3 regions of the Paramixta manurensis genome follow, and region 3 is predicted to be linked to each of the others. Evidence: predicted binding sites of a transcription regulator. Region 3 holds the regulator's gene; each other region holds the start of a gene.
The links. Region 3 encodes PurR, which represses purine synthesis genes. Its sites were predicted from a motif close to CANGCAAACGTTTGCNTG; they were not measured.

Region 1 (6,918 bases), 990 kb from region 3:
TGTACTAATGAGTGAAGCGGTAAACGCCAGCGCTGAAACCATCAGGCTGGCGCTCGGTATTGAATACGATGGCAGCCGTTACTACGGCTGGCAGCGCCAGCAGGAAGTTCGCAGCGTGCAAGGGCGGTTAGAACAAGCGCTGTCAAAAGTGGCGAATCATGACGTGAACGTGTTTTGCGCCGGTCGAACTGATGCCGGTGTCCACGGTACCGGTCAGGTGGTGCATTTTGATACCTCGTCACTGCGTAAAGATTCCGCCTGGACGCTGGGCGTCAATGCGAATCTGCCTGACGATATCGCGGTGCGGTGGGTGAAGCCGGTCTCAGAGGATTTTCACGCACGTTTCAGCGCCACCGCCCGTCGTTATCGCTACGTGATTTATAATCAACGCTTACGTCCGGCGATTTTACACGGTGGCGTGACGCATTTTTACCATCCGCTGGATGCGGAGAAAATGCAGCGTGCGGCGCAGTGTCTGTTGGGTGAAAACGACTTTACTTCGTTTCGGGCGGTGCAGTGTCAGTCACGTACCCCGTGGCGTAACCTGATGCATATTCATGTTAGCCGCCATGGCGCTTATGTGGTGGTAGATATTAAGGCCAATGCGTTTGTGCACCATATGGTGCGTAACATTGTCGGTAGCCTGATGGAAATCGGCTGCGGCAACCAGCCGGAAACGTGGATGGCAACGTTACTGGCGGCGAAAGATCGTACGCTGGCGGCGGCAACCGCCAAAGCGGAAGGGCTGTATTTGGTGGCGGTGGATTATCCGGCACAGTTCAATTTGCCGCAGATGCCAATGGGGCCGCTGTTCCTTGAAGATTAATATTGATGGTGGGGAGTAAGGGAGAGTTATGGATCTAATCCGTTTTGTCGTCGATTTTATCCTGCATATTGATGTCCATATGGCGCAACTGGTGGCGCAATATGGCGTATGGGTTTACGCCATTCTGTTCCTGATCCTGTTTTGCGAAACCGGCCTGGTGGTGACGCCTTTTCTGCCGGGCGATTCATTACTGTTTGTTGCTGGTGCGTTGGCGGCGTTACCGGGTAATGATTTGAATGTCCATCTCGTGGTGGCGCTGATGGCGCTAGCGGCTATCCTGGGCGATGCGGTGAATTACACCATTGGTCGTCTGTTTGGCGAGCGATTATTCAGCAATCCAAACTCAAAAATTTTTCGCCGCAGTTACCTGGATAAAACCCACGCTTTTTACCAACGGCACGGCGGGAAAACCATTATTCTGGCGCGTTTCGTTCCGATAGTGCGCACTTTTGCGCCCTTTGTCGCCGGCATGGGGCACATGTCTTATCGTTATTTCGCCCTCTACAATGTGACGGGCGGCTTGCTGTGGGTGCTACTGTTCTCGTATTGCGGCTATTTCTTTGGCAATTTGCCGGTGGTGCAGGAGAACCTGAAACTGTTGATTGTGGCGATTATCGTGGTGTCTATTCTGCCCGGTGTGGTTGAATTCTGGCGCCATCGTCGTGCGGCGCGTCAGTAAACCCGGCTAATAAAAATACCAGACCAACCGGTTCGACCAGATTTTTATCCACAGTGTCGGTTGGTTATGGTTTAATGAGCGACATTTATGGTCTGCTGAACGTGAATTCGGCAGCAACAAGAAAAACTGGTTTCACCAGGTTCAAACAGAAAGGTCATCAATGAGCTGGATTGAACGAATTCTCAATAAGAGCACAATTACCCCATCACGCAAGGCAAGTATCCCGGAAGGGGTCTGGACCAAGTGTGATAGTTGCGGGCAGGTTCTGTACCGCGCAGAACTGGAACGCAATCTGGAAGTTTGCCCGAAATGCGATCATCACATGCGTATGCACGCCCGTGAGCGTTTGCACAGCCTGTTAGATCAGGACACGCTGGTCGAGTTGGGCAGTGAGCTGGAGCCGAAAGATGTGCTCAAGTTTCGCGATTCCAAAAAGTACAAAGATCGTCTGGCCGCCGCGCAAAAAGAGACCGACGAAAAAGATGCGTTGATCGTGATGAAAGGCACCCTGCATGGGATGCCGGTTGTCGCCGCCGCGTTTGAGTTTTCCTTTATGGGCGGCTCAATGGGCTCAGTGGTTGGCGCACGTTTCGTGCGCGCGGTCGAGCAGGCGCTGGAAGATAACTGTCCGATGATCTGTTTCTCAGCCAGCGGTGGCGCACGTATGCAGGAAGCGCTGATGTCGCTGATGCAGATGGCGAAAACCAGCGCGGCGTTAGCGAAAATGCAAGAGCGCGGCTTACCGTATATCTCTGTATTAACCGATCCGACTATGGGCGGCGTTTCCGCCAGTTTTGCGATGCTGGGCGATCTGAATATTGCCGAGCCAAAAGCGCTGATCGGGTTCGCCGGTCCGCGTGTTATTGAGCAAACGGTGCGGGAAAAATTGCCGCCAGGCTTCCAACGCAGCGAGTTCCTGATTGAGAAAGGCGCGATTGATATGATTATTCGTCGCCCGGAAATGCGTTACAAGCTGGCGAGCCATCTGGCGAAAATGATGAACCTGCCAGCGCCTTTGCACGATGGTGACGAGCATCTCGCCGATGCCGCACCGGAAAGCAACGAGGCCTGACAGATGATGGAGAGGAACAGCTTGCTGTTCCTTTCACCAATGAACCGTAACGCTGTGAACGGGACACATGGATAATCTTCACCTTCCTCAAGCCACGTCGCCTTTGGCCACGTGGCTTCATTATCTTGAGCATTTACATTCTCAGGCCATTGAGCTCGGGCTGGATCGTATCCGGCGCGTCGCATCGCATCTCTGTCTGCTTAAACCGGCGCCGACGGTGTTTACCGTGGCGGGGACCAATGGCAAAGGCACCACCTGTCGCACTTTAGAAACGCTGTTATTGGCGGCAGGCTATCGCGTCGGCGTTTATAGCTCACCGCATTTACTGCGTTATACCGAACGGGTAAGAGTGCAGGGCGAAGAGTTGGACGAAGCAGCACATACCGCGACTTTTGCTGCGATTGAAGCCGGACGGGGTGACACGTCGTTGACCTATTTTGAGTTTAGTACCTTGTCGGCGCTGATGCTGTTTAAGCAGGCGGCGCTGGATGTGGTGATCCTTGAAGTGGGGTTAGGTGGGCGGCTGGACGCGACCAATATTGTTGACGCGGATGTAGCGGTGGTGACCAGCATCGCGTTAGATCATACCGATTGGCTGGGGCCAGACCGCGAAAGCATTGGTCGAGAGAAGGCCGGCGTTTTTCGCGCCAATAAACCTGCGGTCGTGGGCGAGCCCGATATGCCGACATCCATTGCTGATGTTGCGCACCAAAAGGGCGCGCTGCTCGCCCGATGCGATCGTGACTGGCGTTATCATCAAGATGGCGAGGGTTGGACGTTCCAGGATGCGCAAGGAACGTTAAACCATTTGCCGTTGCCGCAAGTACCGTTGCCAAATGCCGCGACCGCATTGGCTGCATTGCGTCTTTCTGAACTCACCGTCCCGGAAGCGTTGATTCGGCAGTGGATGGATAAAGCTACCTTACCCGGTCGTTTTCAAACCGTGGCGCATGCGCCGCAGGTGATCCTGGATGTGGCGCATAATCCGCATGCGGCAGCGTATCTTGCCAGTCGCCTGGCGGCGCTGCCGAAGCAGGGTAAAGTCCATGCGGTGGTTGGGATGCTGCATGACAAAGATATTGCCGGTACGCTCGCCTGTTTAGCGCCGCAAGTCGATGAATGGTACTGCGCGCCGCTGGCAGGGCCGCGTGGCGCAACGGCACAGCAATTAATTGACCATTTACCGCACGCGCAGGCATTTGCCAATGTTGAAGCAGCATGGCGTGCGGCACAGCGCGCGGCGGGAGTACAGGATATTGTGCTGGTATGTGGATCGTTTCATACCGTGGCGCAGGTGATGGAAGCGATGGAAACGGAGAACGGCAGTGGCAAGTAAGTTTCAAAACCGTTTAGTCGGGACCGTTATTTTGGTCGCCGTTGGCGTAATTGTGTTGCCGGGCTTACTCGACGGCAAGAAAAAGCATTACAAAGAAGAGTTCGCGGCCATTCCATTGGTGCCGAAACCGGATGACCAACAGGATACCGATATGGTACCGCCAGTTACGCAATCCCTCCCGGCGCAGCCGCCGGAAGGCGCCAGCGCGGCGGTAGAAGGGAATAGCGCGCGTCCGGCGCAATCGGCGGATAACGGCACGGCGGTACCACAGTCTGACAATCAGCCGACGGTTGTCGCGCCGCCGCCAATGCAGCCGGCGAAGCCGAAACCGGTGGCAACGCCAAAACCGAAACCGGTTGAGCAACCGAAGCCAAAACCGGTTGAGCCGCCAAAACCTAAGCCGGTTGAAGTACCGAAACCGGAAGCGAAACCTCAGGAGTCGCCAGCGCCGAGCGGGCAGGCTTGGGTGGTGCAACTGGGCGCATTGAAAAATGCGGCGAAGGTGAGCGAAGTCGTGGCACAGCTACGGTTATCCGGTTATCGTGCCTTTACCGTTCCCGCCACGCCGGTGCAGGGGCAAATCACCCGCATCTATGTCGGGCCGGATGCATCGAAAGCCAAAATGCAGGCTGCGGTCAGCGAGCTGAAGGGCATTTCCGGACTAGGCGGCGTGGTGAAGCCCTATAGCGCACGTTAACCGCGTGCAATTGCGCTAACCAGGGGCGGGGATTAGCTTTTTTTCATCGCCCCTTTTTATTTGGTCTGGAAAAAGAAAACCCCTACGCAAACGTTTTCTTTTTCTGTTAGAATTCGCCCCGAACTGGATGCAGGGGCACTGTCGCTGGAAGAGTTCATGATCTGGATAGATTACGTCATTATTGCGATTATCGGTTTTTCGGCTGTTGTCAGCCTAATCCGTGGGTTTGTTCGGGAAGCACTTTCTCTCGTTGCCTGGGGGTGCGCATTCTTTGTCGCCAGTCATTACTACTCCTTCCTCGCGGTCTGGTTTACAGGTTTTGAAGATGAACTGGTGCGAAATGGGATCGCCATCGCGGTGCTGTTTATCGCCACGCTGATTGTCGGCGCGATAGTGAATTATGTGATCGGCACACTGGTTGATAAGACCGGGCTGTCAGGTACCGATAGGGTGTTAGGCGTTTGTTTCGGGGCGGTACGTGGCGTGCTGATTGTTTCCGCCATTTTGTTCTTCCTTGATGTCTTCACCGGCTTTTCAAAAAGCCCTGACTGGCAGCAGTCCCAACTCATTCCCCAGTTCCGTGGCATCATCGGGTGGTTTTTTGACTACCTAAAAAGCACGTCGAGTTTTTTACCCCGGTAATCGCGCCGGGGGTGCGGCTTATGAGGATATGACTACATGTGCGGTATTGTCGGTATCACCGGATTCATGCCGGTAAACCAGTCGATTTATGACGCGTTAACGGTGCTTCAGCACCGTGGGCAGGATGCCGCAGGCATTTGTACTATCGACGCATTGAACTGTTTCCGTCTCCGTAAAGCCAACGGGTTGGTCAGTGATGTGTTCGAAGCACTCCATATGCAGCGTTTGCAGGGCAATATGGGTATCGGCCATGTTCGTTATCCAACGGCGGGTAGTTCCAGCGCCTCTGAAGCGCAGCCCTTCTACGTTAACTCACCTTATGGCATTACTCTGGCGCATAACGGCAATTTGACTAACGCCCATGAGCTGCGTAAGCAACTGTTTGAAAGCGGTCGCCGTCACGTCAACACCACCTCGGATTCCGAAATTCTGCTCAATATTTTTGCGCAGGAGCTGGATCGTTTTCAGCACTATCCGCTGGAAGCGGAAAATATTTTCTCAGCGGTAGCGGCAGTGCATCAGCATGTGCGTGGCGCTTACGCCTGTGTGGCGATGATCATCGGTCATGGCATGGTCGCCTTCCGCGATCCGAACGGCATTCGTCCTTTAGTGATGGGCAAACGTCGGCTGCCGGATGAGCGGGTGGAATATATGGTCGCCTCCGAAAGTGTCGCGCTGGATACGCTGGGTTTTGAATTTCTGCGAGATGTGGCGCCGGGCGAAGCGGTGTACATCACCGAAAAAGGGCAGTTGTTCACTCGCCAGTGCGCCGAGAATCCCAAAAGCAACCCCTGCTTGTTTGAATATGTATATTTTGCGCGTCCGGATTCTTTCCTCGATAAAATCTCGGTCTACAGCGCACGCGTGCGGATGGGCACCAAGTTGGGTGAAAAAATCGCGCGCGAATGGGAAGATCTCGACATTGATGTGGTGATTCCGATCCCGGAAACTTCGACCGATGTGGCGCTGGAAATTGCCCGTATTCTGGATAAGCCATACCGGCAGGGCTTTGTGAAAAACCGCTACGTTGGGCGTACTTTTATCATGCCGGGCCAGCAATTGCGGCGTAACGCGGTGCGACGTAAGTTGAATGCTAACCGCGCCGAGTTTCGCGATAAGAATGTGCTGCTGGTGGATGATTCGATCGTGCGTGGCACCACCTCCGAGCAAATTATCGAAATGGCGCGCGAAGCGGGCGCGAAAAAGGTCTATCTGGCCTCTGCCGCGCCGGAAATTCGCTTCCCGAATGTGTACGGCATTGATATGCCCAGTGCCACCGAGTTAATTGCTCATGGCCGGGAAGTAGAGGAAATCCGCGCGCTCATTAAAGCCGATGCGCTGATTTTCCAGGACTTGGATGACCTGATTGATGCGGTACGTGAAGAGAATCCGGACATTACGCAATTTGAGTGTTCGGTGTTTAACGGCGTCTATGTAACCAAAGATGTGGATCAGCGCTATCTGGAGTACCTCCAGTCGCTGCGTAATGATGATGCAAAGGCATTGGCGCGGCAGAATGAGGTAGAGAACCTTGAGTTGCATAATGAAGGGTAATCGTTGAGGATAGGCAAATAGATTGGCCGGGCTTGCCCGGGCGCGAGACACGTAGGGGCGATGCATGCATCGCCCTGAATACGTTTTAACAAGGCAACGTAATGAAAAGACT
Region 2 (6,918 bases), 2.2 Mb from region 3:
CATCAACTCATCCAGCGTTAAGCGTTTATTCTGACGCGCCCAGTTACCCTCGGCGCGTACCAGCCCATTGACCCAGCGTGAACTGAACTGCGTAATCTGTATGCCCTGCGGAGAGAAACTGAGGTTGAGAATCGGATCATTCAGCTCAAGGCGCCCATTGATAAAGTTACTGGCGTTCATCGAGAGAGAGCCGCCGTCGCTTTGCCAGTCCTCGCCGCGCAACGTGAAATCCTTCAGCGCCAGATCAAGATCGGTCACTGCCCAATCTGGCCCTTGCAGCCGGGCATCGGTCATATCCATGCGATCGATATGAATGGAGGGCAGCGCCATGAGCGGTTTCAGAAAATCCTGTAACGTCCGATCGGTTTGCAGGCGGATATCGGTCAGACGCAACCTGGCGATGTTCCAGTTACCCTGCGCGTCACGCTGCGCGCTACCGGTCATTGAACCCCGCGCTAAATCAGCGCCCACGTTACTAAACACCCATTGATTGTTGGCGATACGCCCCTGAATCAGCACATTATTTCCCACTACACCATCGAGCTTCATGGTTGTGGCGCTCATTTGGAAACTGGCGTTATTTCCCAGCAAATCGCCGACTTCGGGTTTCCACGGTATCACGCCGCCAGTCACTTGCCCGGCGCTGAACGGCAGTGCGCTTTGCGGGCTATTAATCGCCATCTCATTAAGTTGTAGGCGGTTAGCGCGCATTGGCCAGGCGATGCGGTTGGCCATATTAGCGGCGTTCAGCACACCCTCATGTAGGGTGATAGTATCGAAATGCAGCGGATCGCTAAACTGAGTCAACGCCAGCCCAAGATCGACTCGCTTCGCCACCACAATAGCGGGCTGCCCATCGTGACCGAAGCTAAAATCATCCAGGATAAAGTGGGAAGGATTAGAGAAGTTATGCTCAATTTTGGTTACGGAAAGATGATAGTCCGTATTATCCGTGATCCAACGGCTTACCCAGCCTGCGCCCCAGCGCGTTTGCAGTAAAACGTATACCACCACGATCAGGAGTAGCAGCAGTAGCAGTAGCGTAAAGAGAAATTTTCCGATGAACTTCATTGCATCCTTCCCTATGAATTTCCGGTCACTGGATGTTATGCCTGAATTACCGCCCGGTCTCAACCGCCCGGTTGTAAAGTCGGATAAAACGCGAGATGGATTCCAAAATCGGGGCGGATAAGCGCCGCCCCGGGAAGACTATTTTTCTTGCGGGAATACCAAGTTCAGAATAATAGCGGTAATACCGCCCGCTGCAATACCGGAAGAGAGCAAGGTTTTCAGCCAATCGGGCGCAAACTGCAAAATTAAGGGTTGCTGCGAGACGCCCAACCCGGCAGCCAGCGATAGCGCAATAATCATAATCGCACGGCGATTCAATGGTTCGCGGGAAACAATGCGCACACCGGAGGCGGCAATAGTACCGAACATGACAATAGTGGCACCGCCTAACACAGGCTCAGGAATATGTTGTACGAACCCACTCACTGCCGGGAACAGCCCTAAAATAATCAGCATTAGCGCTACGACAAACCCGACATAGCGGCTAGCAACGCCAGTGAGTTGTATTACGCCGTTATTTTGCCCGAAGCAGGAGTTAGGAAACGTATTGAAAAGCGCGGATACAAAAGAGTTAAGGCCATTAGCCAGAACGCCACCCTTCAAACGCTTCATATATAACGGGCCGCTAACCGGTTGCTCCGAAACGTCTGAAGTGGCGGTAATATCGCCGATAGTTTCCAGTGAGGTCACCATAAAGACCAGCACCAGCGGGATGATAAGGTTCCAGTCAAACCCGAGGCCATAGTAGAGAGGCGTTGGCACGGCAATCAAGGCGGTATTGGTTGCCTCAATGGTCTCCGGCAACATGCCCAGCGCCCATGCCAACAGGTAACCTACTGCCATGGCAATCACCAATGAGGCAACGCGCAGGTACGGATTGCGTTGGCGATTGAGTAAAATAATCACTACCAGCACTGCACCTGCCAGTAGCAAATTTTTAGGCGCGCCGAAAGTGTGATCGTTCATCGCGCTAAAGCCGCCGCCAATCGAGGTCAAGCCGACCTGAATCAACGAGAGGCCAATAATCATCACCACAATGCCAGAAACCAATGGCGTGATTATCCGCCTTGCCAGGTGCAATACGCGTGACAAAACCATCTCCGTGCAGGAGGCAACCATCAGCGTGCCAAACAGTGCCGCCATCATGGTGGGTACATCCGCGCCGCCACTTTTGAGCGCCATTCCACCCATAATTAATGGCGTCACGAAGTTAAAACTGGTGCCCTGAATCGAGAGTAAACCCGAGCCGACCGGCCCCCAGGTTTTAATCTGTAGTAAAGAGGCGACGCCAGAAGCGAACAGCGACATGCTGATAATGTGCTGTGTGTCCTGTGCCGGCAGGCTTAAGGCCTGACAAATCAATAACCCAGGTGTGATAACCGCAACAAACATCGCCAACAGATGTTGGCAGGCGGCAAACAAGGTTTGTGGCAATGGCGGGCGGTCTTCCAGACGATAAATCAATTCGCTCTGTGCTTTGCCTTTTTCGGCAGATGCGGCGATTTCACTGGGGCTTGCGGACATAGTTTCTGATCCCTCGGAAAGAAAGTGGCGATTTTAATCTTCTGTCGGGCAAAAGCAATCGTTTGCTATACGGGCGCGTAAAACACAAGGGATATAAAACGAACGGAGCGGAAAAAGAGGAGCACGGCGCCCCTCTTAACGTAAGACAATTTCCTCCGGCGGTGAAATTATGCCAGGGGTTTATTGTCGGTAAGCTTCGCGTAGGCGGTCATTAAATTGCGATAATCCGGGATGTGGTTTGAGAATAGCGTACCCAGCCCCTCAATATCATTACGCCAGTCGCGATGCAGTTCACCCGCCGCGCCAAACCACGTCATTAACTGCGCGCCTGCCTGTGACATGCGCTGCCATGCGGCATTGCGCGTCATTTCGTTAAACGTACCGGAGGCATCGGTAATGACAAATACGTCAAAGCCTTCTGCCAGCGCGGAGAGCGTAGGGAAAGCCACGCAAACCTCGGTAACTACCCCGGCAATAATCAGTTGCTTTTTACCGGTGGCTTTGACGGCTTTCACGAAATCTTCGTTATCCCAGGCATTAATGTTGCCGGGCCGTGCAATATAGGGCGCAGTAGGGAATTTTTCTTTTAGCTCTGGCACCAAAGGTCCATTCGGACCGGTTTCAAAGCTGGTGGTCAAAATGGTTGGCAGCTTAAAGTATTCGGCCATATCGGCCAGCGCCAACACATTATTTTTGAATTTATCAGGATCGATATCGCGCACCAGAGATAGCAAGCCTGTTTGGTGATCGACCAATAGTACCGCGGCGTCATCTTTATTAAGGCGAATGTAAGGTTTACTCATTGTCGTTCTCCTTTAGTTAAATACTGCCCGGCGAATCGGCATAAGCGGTGGTTCACCGGACAATGGCGTTACCTTGGTTGTTGTAAGAAAATACCGAGCGAACCGGAAAACCATCACCGACCCAGTGAGGACGCGGAGCGCTATAAACACCCAGAATTTTTTTCATGCCTCTTCTCCTGAAAACAACGTGTTCGTCTGGGTGAAAGCATAATTATAGAACGACGAACGGTAAAGATGGCAAAAATAGAAATCATAGTTCCTTTGTTAGGACAGTGGAGGGGATGTGTTTGACCTGAACGAACTCTATTATTTTGTCCAGTCGGTCGATCATGGCGGATTCGCGCCGGCAGGGCGGGCGCTGGGGATGCCCAAGTCGAAGCTCAGCCGACGTATCGCAATGCTGGAAGAGCGCCTCGGCGTACGTTTAATCCAGCGTTCGACGCGTAACTTCGCAATGACCGATATCGGGCGGACATACTACGAGCATTGCAAAGCGATGCTGGTTGAGGCGGAAGCGGCGCAAGAGTCGGTGGATATGCAGTGGGCGGAACCTCGGGGCACATTGCGAGTCACTTGTCCGGTGGCGCTGTTGCATTTACACGTTGGCGAAATGTTGACGGCGTTTATGCTGCGTTATCCGCATATCAATCTGCACCTTGAAGCCACCAATCGACGTGTAGATGTCGTCGGCGAATCGGTCGATGTCGCCATCCGTGTACGGCCAGCGCCGCTGGAAGACAGCAATTTGGTGATGCGTGTGCTCTCCGATCGGGGACAATGTCTGGTTGCCAGCCCCGATTTACTTCAATCGCATGGCTTTCCGGTTTCACCGGCTGATTTAAACGGCTTACCCAGCCTGGGATTAGGCGCGCCACAAAATAATTTTTACTGGGATCTCTATGGACCTGATGAGGCGCATGCCCTGGTGCCCCATACGCCGCGTTTTGTGACTACCGATATGGTGGCATTACGCCATGCGGCGATTGCCGGTATTGGCGTGCTACAACTGCCGCAGATTATGTTGAGTGAACCGCTCGGAGAGGGGAAACTGATACGCATTGTGCCTGAGTGGGCGCCACGGCGAGAAATTATCCACGCGGTTTTCCCTTCGCGACGCGGCTTGTTGCCCTCCGTACGCCTGTTTATTGATCATCTGGCCGATAGCTACGCAAAGATAGTGGAAAATTAAGCTTGCCGGATCAGGCGTTGGTATAGCGCTCGGTTTCCGGAAGCCAGCGCTCAATTAACGCCTGTGCTTGCTCAGGGTAATGCTGGTGGATGTGGCGGGCAACACGCTGCACCTCGGGGATCATCTCTCGGTCACGCAGCAGGTCGGCCACTTTGAATTCGGCATTACCGGTTTGGCGCGTGCCGAGTAGCTCGCCCGGACCGCGAATCTCCAAATCACACTGCGCGATGACAAAGCCATCATTGCTGTCGCGCAGTACCTGCAGCCGTTTCTGCGCAGTTTTGCTCAGCGGCGCTTTATACAGTAGCACGCAGTGTGAGGCCACCGCGCCACGCCCGACACGTCCACGCAATTGGTGCAACTGCGCGAGGCCAAGACGTTCCGGGTTTTCAATGATCATTAGGCTGGCGTTAGGAACATCCACGCCTACCTCAATCACCGTGGTCGCGACCAGTAATTGTAATTCGCCCTGTTTAAAGGCCTGCATGACGGCCTGTTTTTCCTGGGGTTTCATGCGGCCATGCACCAGGCCGACCTGTAGTTCCGGCAGCGCGACTTTGAGCTCTTCCCACGTGGCTTCAGCCGCTTGCGCTTCCAAAACGTCCGATTCTTCAATCAGCGTACAAACCCAATATGCCTGGCGGCCTTCCTCGCCACAGGCGCTTTTAACCCGGGCAATAATTTCCGCCCGGCGCGTATCGGGGATCGCGACAGTCGTAACCGGCGTACGCCCCGGCGGCAATTCATCAATGGTTGAGGTATCCAGATCGGCGTAGGCGGTCATCGCCAGAGTGCGCGGAATCGGCGTAGCGGTCATAATCAGTTGATGGGGATGGAAACCTTGCTCTTCGCCTTTCTCCCACAGCGCTAAGCGTTGATGAACACCGAAACGGTGTTGTTCATCAATAATGACCAACGCCAGGCCATTAAACTGTACCTGCTCCTGAAAGATGGCATGCGTCCCGACCACCATTGACACCTGCCCGCTGGCGATCGCCTCTTGCTGCGCCTGACGCGCTTTGCCTTTTTGTTTCCCCGCCAGCCAGCCGACTTCAATCCCTAGCGGCTCAAACCATTGGCGAAAGTTATTGGCATGCTGTTCCGCCAGTAGCTCGGTCGGCGCCATCAGCGCCACCTGTTTACCCCACGCGATAACATTCAGCGCAGCCAGCGCGGCGACCAGGGTTTTACCAGACCCGACGTCACCCTGTACCAAACGCATCATCGGGTAATCCTGCGCCAGATCCCGTTCAATTTCCTGCCCTACGCGCTGCTGCGCGCCGGTCGGTTTGAAGGGCAACGCCGCTAAGAGTTTATCGCTTAACGTATGCCGCGCCGCCATTGGCAGCGCATGATAGCGCTGTGCGCCGGCACGTACTGCCAGCATGCTCAGGTTATGCGCCAATAATTCCTCAAGGATCAGACGGCGTTGAGCAGGATGCTTTCCGCTATCCAGATCGGTCAACATCATGTCTGGCGGCGGACGATGTAAAGTGCGTAACGCATCAGGCAGGCTTATCATGCCACGGCTCAGATCGGGCGGCAGTAATTCGGCAATGGCGCAGGTTTCTAACAGCTTCAACGCCTGCTCAGTTAAATTCCGTAATGTCGCCTGACGGACCCCTTCGGTGGTGGAATAGACCGGCGTGAGGGTTTCTTGTAATTCGGTTACGCCATGTTCACCCTGTACGCGATACTCTGGATGAATAATTTCCGCGCCGCGCTGCCCGCGTTTTATTTCACCGTATGCGGTGACGCGTTGGCCCGGCGCCAGGCTGTTTTTCATACCGGCGTTGAAATTAAAAAAGCGCAGGGTGATAACACCGCTGCCATCGCTGATTTGGCAAACCAGCATTCGGCGCCGACCAAAAGTGATATCGGTATGTAACACTTCGCCTTCAACGGTGGCCCAAATTCCGGGTAATAAGTCGTTAATGGCATATAACTGGGTGCGATCTTCGTAACGCAGAGGGAGGTGTAACAGCAGGTCTTGTACGGTATGTAAACCAAGCTTTGCCAGCTTCGTTGCCTGGCTGGCGCCGACGCCTGACAGTGAATTCAGCGGGATGGCATCCAACAGGCGGCCTTTCACTTTTTATTCACCGAAGCTTGCATCGCCGCCCACCATTCGGCATCGGCGATGACTTGGCCGTTTTCATCAATATGTGGCCGGGGCAGTCTTTTTTGTTTTGCTACCCGCGCCAGCACCGGATAACCCCCTTCAAATAGCAACCGCTGCTGTTCTTGTTCATCAAGCAAGCTGTGCTGGCGCTGATACATACCGGCATTCTGCCGCTGGCGCTGCGCTTCATACAGGATGAGCGCGGAAGC
Region 3 (6,918 bases):
AGACCTTACTTAGCATACTCATCTGCTCAGCAGAGAGTGTCACATCAAGAGAATCCAGATTGGCTTTAAGCTGGTCAAGACGCCGTGCGCCAATCAGAGTAGAACTAACGCCTGATTGTGATCGGACCCAAGCCAAAGCCACCGACGCAGGGCTGGCGCCAAGTTGCGAGGCAACCTCCACCACGGTTTCAATAATGTCGTAATCCGCCTCACCAGGCACGCCAACCAGATTGGTACGTTTGGTATCAACATTCTCTGCGTTGCCACGTCTAAACTTTCCGCTCAGGAAACCGCTTTTCAGGGGCGACCAAGGCATGATCCCCATCCCCATCGCTTGTGCCATCGGGAACAATTCACCCTCGCTTGTTCGCTCTAGCAGCGAATACTCAAGCTGGAGCGCAATAATCGGCGCCCATCCCCGAAATTGAGCAAACATCTGCGCTTCGGCCGTTTTCCAGGCGGGAATGTCTGAGAAGCCGACATAACGAATTTTACCGGCGGTAACCAGATCGTCGAGACCGCGTAGTGTCTCCTCAATGGGCGCGGTTCGATCCCAGTTGTGCAACCAATAGATATCGATATAGTCGCACTGGAGCCGTTTCAAAGAGGCTTCGCATTGTTGGATAAGCGCTTTGCGCCCCGCCCCGCCGCCGTTCGGATCGCCCGGGTGCAGGTTGCAATAGAACTTAGTGCTAAGTACCAACGCATCGCGCCGAACGCGATTTTGGGTAAGGTAATCTCCGATAATTTGCTCAGAATGACCGGCAGTATAAATATTGGCGGTATCCACGAAGTTTCCTCCACGCGCCAGATATTCATCAAGCATAGCGAACGACTCTTCGGGGCTGGCTCCCCAGCCGAAGTCTTCACCGAACGTCATGGTTCCCAGACAATATGGGCTAACGCGCAATCCGGAACGTCCAAGTGTGACAAAGTGATTGAGAGGCATTGATTGCTCCTGTTCAGGTTAGAGAATGCAGCCAATGAGCTGCCGGTAAGTCGAGGGCGAGTGATCGCTTCCAACCGGAACAGACAGGGTATGTCGTCCTTAATCAGCGAAGAAGGCGTGTGCGTTCATTTCTTATGCGTGATAGTTCAAAGATGCCTGCAGCGAGGGGCGTGTCGGCACATAAAAAAACTGCACCTTACTTTGTTGGATGCCCAACATTTGGCGTGCAGCTCATCAATGATTTTTTATTTTCGCCAGCTTAGTGCATAACCGCCGTCAGGCTAAAAGCCACAATCACCAGTAAAGCAGCGACGGTTGTAAACAATGAAAACTTTAGATCGGTTGACATGTTTCGCTCCTGAAAGACCTTACAAAGGGTAATTGAATAGATTTTCGCACAGTTGCCGGTAAAAATCTCGTCTTATGCTCACAGCCTTGATAGAATTTCGTTTTTCCGTTGCGCAACAACCGTCGCATTCGGTTGTTGGCTGCCTGTTCCCGGTGTTCCACCTTCCTGATATGACTCAGAAAGCCACCCTAAAACATGAATAACGCCGGGTCGAAAAGCTAAATTGACGCAAACGATTAACATTCAGTTTATCAGCCAGTTGCGATAAACCAGGAGTACCATTTTAATGGCAACAATTAAAGATGTGGCGAAACGCGCCGGGGTTTCGACCACCACCGTTTCACATGTCATCAATAAAACCCGTTTCGTAGCCGAAGAGACGCGGGAAGCGGTGCAGGATGCGATTAAAGCGCTGCACTATTCGCCGAGCGCGGTCGCACGCAGCCTTAAGGTTAATCACACTAAGTCGATCGGCCTGTTGGCCACCTCAAGCGAAGCGCCCTATTTTGCCGAAATTATTGAGGCGGTCGAAAACCGCTGTTTTGAGCGTGGCTACACTCTCATCCTTGGCAATGCGCATAACGATTTGCAAAAACAGCAGGCCTACCTGTCAATGATGGCGCAAAAACGCGTCGACGGGTTGCTGGTAATGTGTTCGGAATATCCGAACGATTTATTAAAAATGCTGGAAGAAAACCGTTCTATTCCGATGGTGGTGATGGATTGGGGCGAATCACGCGGCGACTTTACCGATACGGTGCTGGATAACGCTTTTGAAGGCGGCTATTTGGCAGGTCGCTATCTTATTGAGCGTGGTCACCGTGATATTGGGGCGATTCCCGGCCAGATGGAGCGAAATACCGGCGGCGGTCGTCACGCCGGCTTTCTGAAAGCATTGGCTGAAGAGAATATCCCGGTGCGCAACGAATGGATTGTTCAGGGCGATTTTGAGCCAGAATCAGGCTACCAAGCTATGCAACAGATTCTCTCGCAAAAACAGCGGCCTACAGCTGTATTTTGCGGCGGCGATATTATGGCGATGGGCGCGATTTGCGCCGCCGATGAACTGGGGTTACGCGTCCCACAGGATATTTCGGTGATCGGGTATGACAACGTGCGCAACGCGCGTTATTTCGCGCCAGCATTGACCACCGTACACCAGCCTAAAGAGCAGTTAGGCGAAACCGCTTTCGATATGCTGCTTGACCGTATTATCAACAAACGCGAAGAGCCGCAAACTATTGAAGTTCATCCCCATCTGGTCGAGCGCCGCTCGGTTGCCGATGGCCCGTTCCTTGATTACCGGCGGTAACGCTTAATGCTGCGGGCAGCGCCGCTGTCCGCAACACGACGCGATGGGCGTTAGGTTCCCTTCTCTTCACGTAACCACTCCTCATTCAACGTCTCTCCGGTGCCAAGATAGCTCAATAACCATGTCAGCGCCGGAGACGTATCCTGCTCGATCCAACTCACGCAGCAGGGGCTGTCGGGAAAACGTGTCGCCAGATTTAGCTCATGCAAATGCCCCGCGGCTAACCACGGCGCGGCGAAGTGCCCGGGCACCATCCCGACGCAAAGCCCGGCCTGTAAGCAATCGAACCCGGTTTCCCAATCCGGTACCACCAGACGCCGCTGATTGTCCAACGTCCAAGTGGTTCGTCGCGGTAAGGCGCGTGAGGTGTCCTCCAGTACCAGTGATGGCCAGGCGCGAATGACTTCATCATCCAGCACATCGCGATAGCTGGCTAATGGGTGTGTGGCGCTTACCACGCAACGCCAGTTCAGGGTGCCCATGTCGCGGAAGGCGAAACGGCCACCGACCGGAATGGCCTGAGTTGCCCCAATAGCCACTTCAACTCGCCCATCTGCCAGCGCATCCCAAACCCCATTAAAGACTTCCGGTGAAACCAGCAGTTCCATATCCGGGAAGTGGCGGTAAAAATCCAACACCAGTTGACGCGTTCGCTGTGGTTTTACAATCCTATCGACCGCAATGCTCAACTGACCTCGCCAGCCATTAGCTACCTGCTGACACTGACGCCGCGTGGCAAGCATTTTTTTGATAACACCACGGCTTTCGCGAATAAATAGCGCGCCGGCATCGGTCAGAACCACATCGCGATGCCGCCGCTCAAACAAGCTTACCGCCAACCACTCCTCCAGTTGCCGTACCGTATAACTGACGGCGGAGGGAACGCGATGAAGCTCATTTGCCGCTGCGGTAAAACTGCCAGTACGCGCAACGGCATCAAGTACTTCGAGAGAATATTCAGACCACATTTTTTGCCTGCAATTTTTTTGATAGCAATGTGCAAATATTAGCGTTTCACAAGCACTCTTGCACCCCTTTACACTCTGCGGCGTTAAAATCACCTGTAATAATAAAAGAGTTGTTTAATGATGAGATCGAAAGGATTTTTGTTGTACCTCGCCCTACTGAGCATGTTGGGCTTTCTCGCCACCGATATGTATCTCCCCGCTTTCGGCGCGATGCAGCAGGACTTGCAAACGCACCCCGGTACGATTAGCGCCAGTCTGAGCATCTTCCTGGCCGGTTTCGCCTGTGCGCAACTCATCTGGGGGCCGGTTTCCGATCGCATTGGCCGCAAACCCGTTCTGCTCGCCGGGTTAAGTCTGTTTATTGTTGGTTGTGCAGGCATGTTGTGGGTGACAGACGCCACATTGCTGCTGGCGCTACGTTTTATCCAGGCGGTCGGGGTCTGTTCGGCGGCGGTAAGTTGGCAAGCGCTGGTGGTTGATCGCTATGCCGGGCCACAAGCCAATCGCGTCTTCGCGACCATTATGCCGCTGGTGGCGCTTTCTCCCGCGCTGGCGCCGCTGCTAGGCGCCTGGCTGCTAAACCATTTCTCATGGCGTAGCATTTTCCTGGTTTTATTATTGACCGCACTGGCTTTGCTGTTAGCGACACTTTCGCTGAAAAACACCCGCCAGCCGGTCGATGAATCACAGAAAAAAGCCAGCGTGCTTTCTCTGCTGGCCTCACGCGTATATAGCGGAAACGTGTTGATCTATGCGGCCTGCTCCGCCAGCTTTTTCGCCTGGCTCACCGGTTCGCCGTTTATTCTTGCCGACTTGGGTCTCACCCCAGGAGATATCGGCTTGAGCTATGTGCCACAAACCATCGCGTTTCTGATTGGCGGGTTCGGTTGCCGTACGGCGCTAAACCATCTGCAGAGTAAAAGCTTACTGCCGTGGCTACTCGCCCTCTATACTCTGAGCGTCGCGAGCATTTTTACCGTTGCGGTTACCGGCCATGTCACGTTAGTGGGGTTGTTGATACCTTTCTGCGGCATGGCAATGGCTAATGGCGCTCTGTATCCGATTGTGGTTGCCAACGCGCTGCTGCCCTTCCCGCAAGACACCGGCAAAGCGGCAGCGTTACAGAATATGCTGCAGTTGGGGCTCTGTTTTCTCGCCAGTCTGGCGGTCTCATCACTGATTGAACATACTCTGCTGACGACCACCAGCGTAATGTTATCAACTATCGGGTTGGCATTACTCGGTTTTGCACTACAATTTCAACGTCAGAACGAGGCGCAGAGGCCGGTATCGACTGTCTGTCGGGCAACCAATAACTGATTGAAATTATTTACTTAGCACCCTAACAATAATCCATTGAATATTGTCTGGCGTGAGCATATACTCATGTTCAGGCAATATTTTATAACAAATGATCAACTTTTTTTGATTGGGCTGACAGGGTTGTCGCAGCGTTATCCAGCGTGGCTTTCGTTCCGCTTCTCTGCAGTTTTTTTCGTTCAATTTCAATCCTCTGTTAAACGTCGGATATCAGGCCGCACGGATTTTCCGTGAGTTCTCGCACAACCCTGTAGAAATTGTCTATTCTATTTCTCAGGTTCAGATCACACAGGTGATGGAGAAGCTATGAGTTCATCGTGTATAGAAGAAGTGAGCCTTGAAGAAAATCACTGGTATCGTATCGTCCATGAAATGCTTAACATGGCCGATATTGAAATCAATGGTACACGCCCCTGGGATATTCAGGTCAAAAATCCTGATTTTTTTAAACGCGTGTTGCAGGAAGGATCGCTAGGGCTAGGCGAAAGTTATATGGATGGCTGGTGGGAATGTGAACGGCTGGATATGTTTTTTCACCGAGTGTTAAAACATAAACTGGATGAGAAACTCCCCCACCATTTTAAAGATACGCTGCGTATTGCCGCTGCCCGACTGACTAATTTGCAATCGAAAAAGCGGGCATGGATTGTGGGTAAAGAACATTACGATTTAGGTAATGATCTTTTTTCACTGATGCTAGATACGCATATGCAATATTCTTGCGCCTACTGGAAAGAAGCCGATAATCTCCAGGCGGCCCAAGACGCCAAACTAAAAATGATTTGCGACAAGCTCAAACTCGAACCCGGCATGTCATTGCTGGATATCGGTTGCGGCTGGGGTGGATTGGCTGAATATGCCGCACGGAATTATGGCGTCAGTGTAACTGGCGTAACCATTTCCGCAGAACAACAGAAGATGGCGCAAAAGCGCTGTGAAGGTCTGGATGTTTCTATTCTATTGCAGGATTACCGCGATCTTAATCTGCAGTTTGACCGAATTGTTTCCGTCGGAATGTTTGAACACGTTGGGCCTAAAAATTATGCCACCTATTTCGACGTTGCCGATCGCAATTTAAAACCGGACGGTATTTTCCTGCTGCATACTATCGGTGCAATTAAAACCGATATGAATGTCGATCCGTGGATTAATAAATATATTTTCCCGAATGGATGTCTGCCCTCAGTGCGCCATATCGCAGAAGCCAGCGAGTCGCATTTTGTCATGGAGGATTGGCACAATTTCGGCGCCGACTATGACACTACGTTAATGGCGTGGTACGAACGTTTTCTGGTGGCATGGCCGCAATTGGCCGAGAAGTATGGCGAACGTTTTAAACGGATGTTTAGTTATTATCTGAACTCCTGCGCCGGTGCCTTCCGCGCCCGCGACATCCAACTCTGGCAAGTCGTATTTAGCCGCGGTGTGGAAGGCGGCCTACGCGTCCCACATTGACTTGCACGAAGACCGACAAGGGCTGCTACCTTGGTAGCGGCCCTTTTTTATGCGGTGTTACCCGATATTAGCTTCGGTTGCGGCGATGACTTGCGCAGCATCACGCTGCGCTAACACCCGCTCTACGGTATCAACAATCGCCTGCGTATGCGGGTCAATTTCAATATTTACCCGTTGCCCCAGCTTTTTCGCCCCTAGGGTGGTGCGCGCCAATGTTTCCGGAATTAAATGCACGCAAAACTTGGTTTTGCTGACATCGCCAACCGTTAGGCTAATACCGTCAATACCGACAAACCCTTTATGCAAAATGTATTTCATTTGCGCCGCGTCCTGGGGTTTAAACCAGATCTCACGATTATTTTCCGAAGCGACGATCTTACAGATTTCAGCGGTGGTCATAATATGACCGGACATTAAGTGACCGCCGATTTCATCACTAAATTTAGCCGCACGTTCAATATTGACCACATCACCCGGCTGTAATTCGCCCAGATTAGTGATACGCAGCGTCTCTTTCACTAAATCAAAACTCACCCGATCGCCATCAACGGCGGTCACGGTCAAA

Region 1: a site for PurR is predicted at 4,694-4,711, ahead of cvpA (colicin V production protein). Genes of this name have one in related genera too.
Region 2: a site for PurR is predicted at 2,647-2,664, ahead of PMPD1_RS21245 (nucleobase:cation symporter-2 family protein). Genes of this name have one in related genera too.

Annotation. Positions count from the first base shown of each region.
Region 1 covers NZ_CP054212.1:3,185,992-3,192,909, reverse strand. Annotated here, with positions in the region: gene PMPD1_RS15320 (aspartate-semialdehyde dehydrogenase) at 1-8, shown strand, start outside; gene truA (tRNA pseudouridine(38-40) synthase TruA) at 8-826, shown strand; gene PMPD1_RS15310 (DedA family protein) at 855-1,505, shown strand; gene accD (acetyl-CoA carboxylase, carboxyltransferase subunit beta) at 1,666-2,577, shown strand; gene folC (bifunctional tetrahydrofolate synthase/dihydrofolate synthase) at 2,645-3,913, shown strand; gene dedD (cell division protein DedD) at 3,903-4,610, shown strand; gene cvpA (colicin V production protein) at 4,767-5,252, shown strand; gene purF (amidophosphoribosyltransferase) at 5,289-6,806, shown strand; gene PMPD1_RS15280 (UbiX family flavin prenyltransferase) at 6,908-6,918, shown strand, end outside.
Region 2 covers NZ_CP054212.1:4,416,788-4,423,705, reverse strand. Annotated here, with positions in the region: gene PMPD1_RS21250 (AsmA family protein) at 1-1,071, opposite strand, end outside; gene PMPD1_RS21245 (nucleobase:cation symporter-2 family protein) at 1,210-2,595, opposite strand; gene ycaC (isochorismate family cysteine hydrolase YcaC) at 2,763-3,398, opposite strand; partial or broken gene PMPD1_RS21235 (pirin family protein) at 3,460-3,564, opposite strand; gene PMPD1_RS21230 (LysR family transcriptional regulator) at 3,682-4,587, shown strand; gene recG (ATP-dependent DNA helicase RecG) at 4,598-6,679, opposite strand; gene trmH (tRNA (guanosine(18)-2'-O)-methyltransferase TrmH) at 6,676-6,918, opposite strand, start outside.
Region 3 covers NZ_CP054212.1:2,193,726-2,200,643, reverse strand. Annotated here, with positions in the region: gene PMPD1_RS10695 (aldo/keto reductase) at 1-949, opposite strand, end outside; gene cydH (cytochrome bd-I oxidase subunit CydH) at 1,209-1,298, opposite strand; gene purR (HTH-type transcriptional repressor PurR) at 1,585-2,610, shown strand; gene punR (DNA-binding transcriptional activator PunR) at 2,661-3,578, opposite strand; gene punC (purine nucleoside transporter PunC) at 3,696-4,898, shown strand; gene cfa (cyclopropane fatty acyl phospholipid synthase) at 5,205-6,353, shown strand; gene PMPD1_RS10665 (riboflavin synthase subunit alpha) at 6,411-6,918, opposite strand, start outside.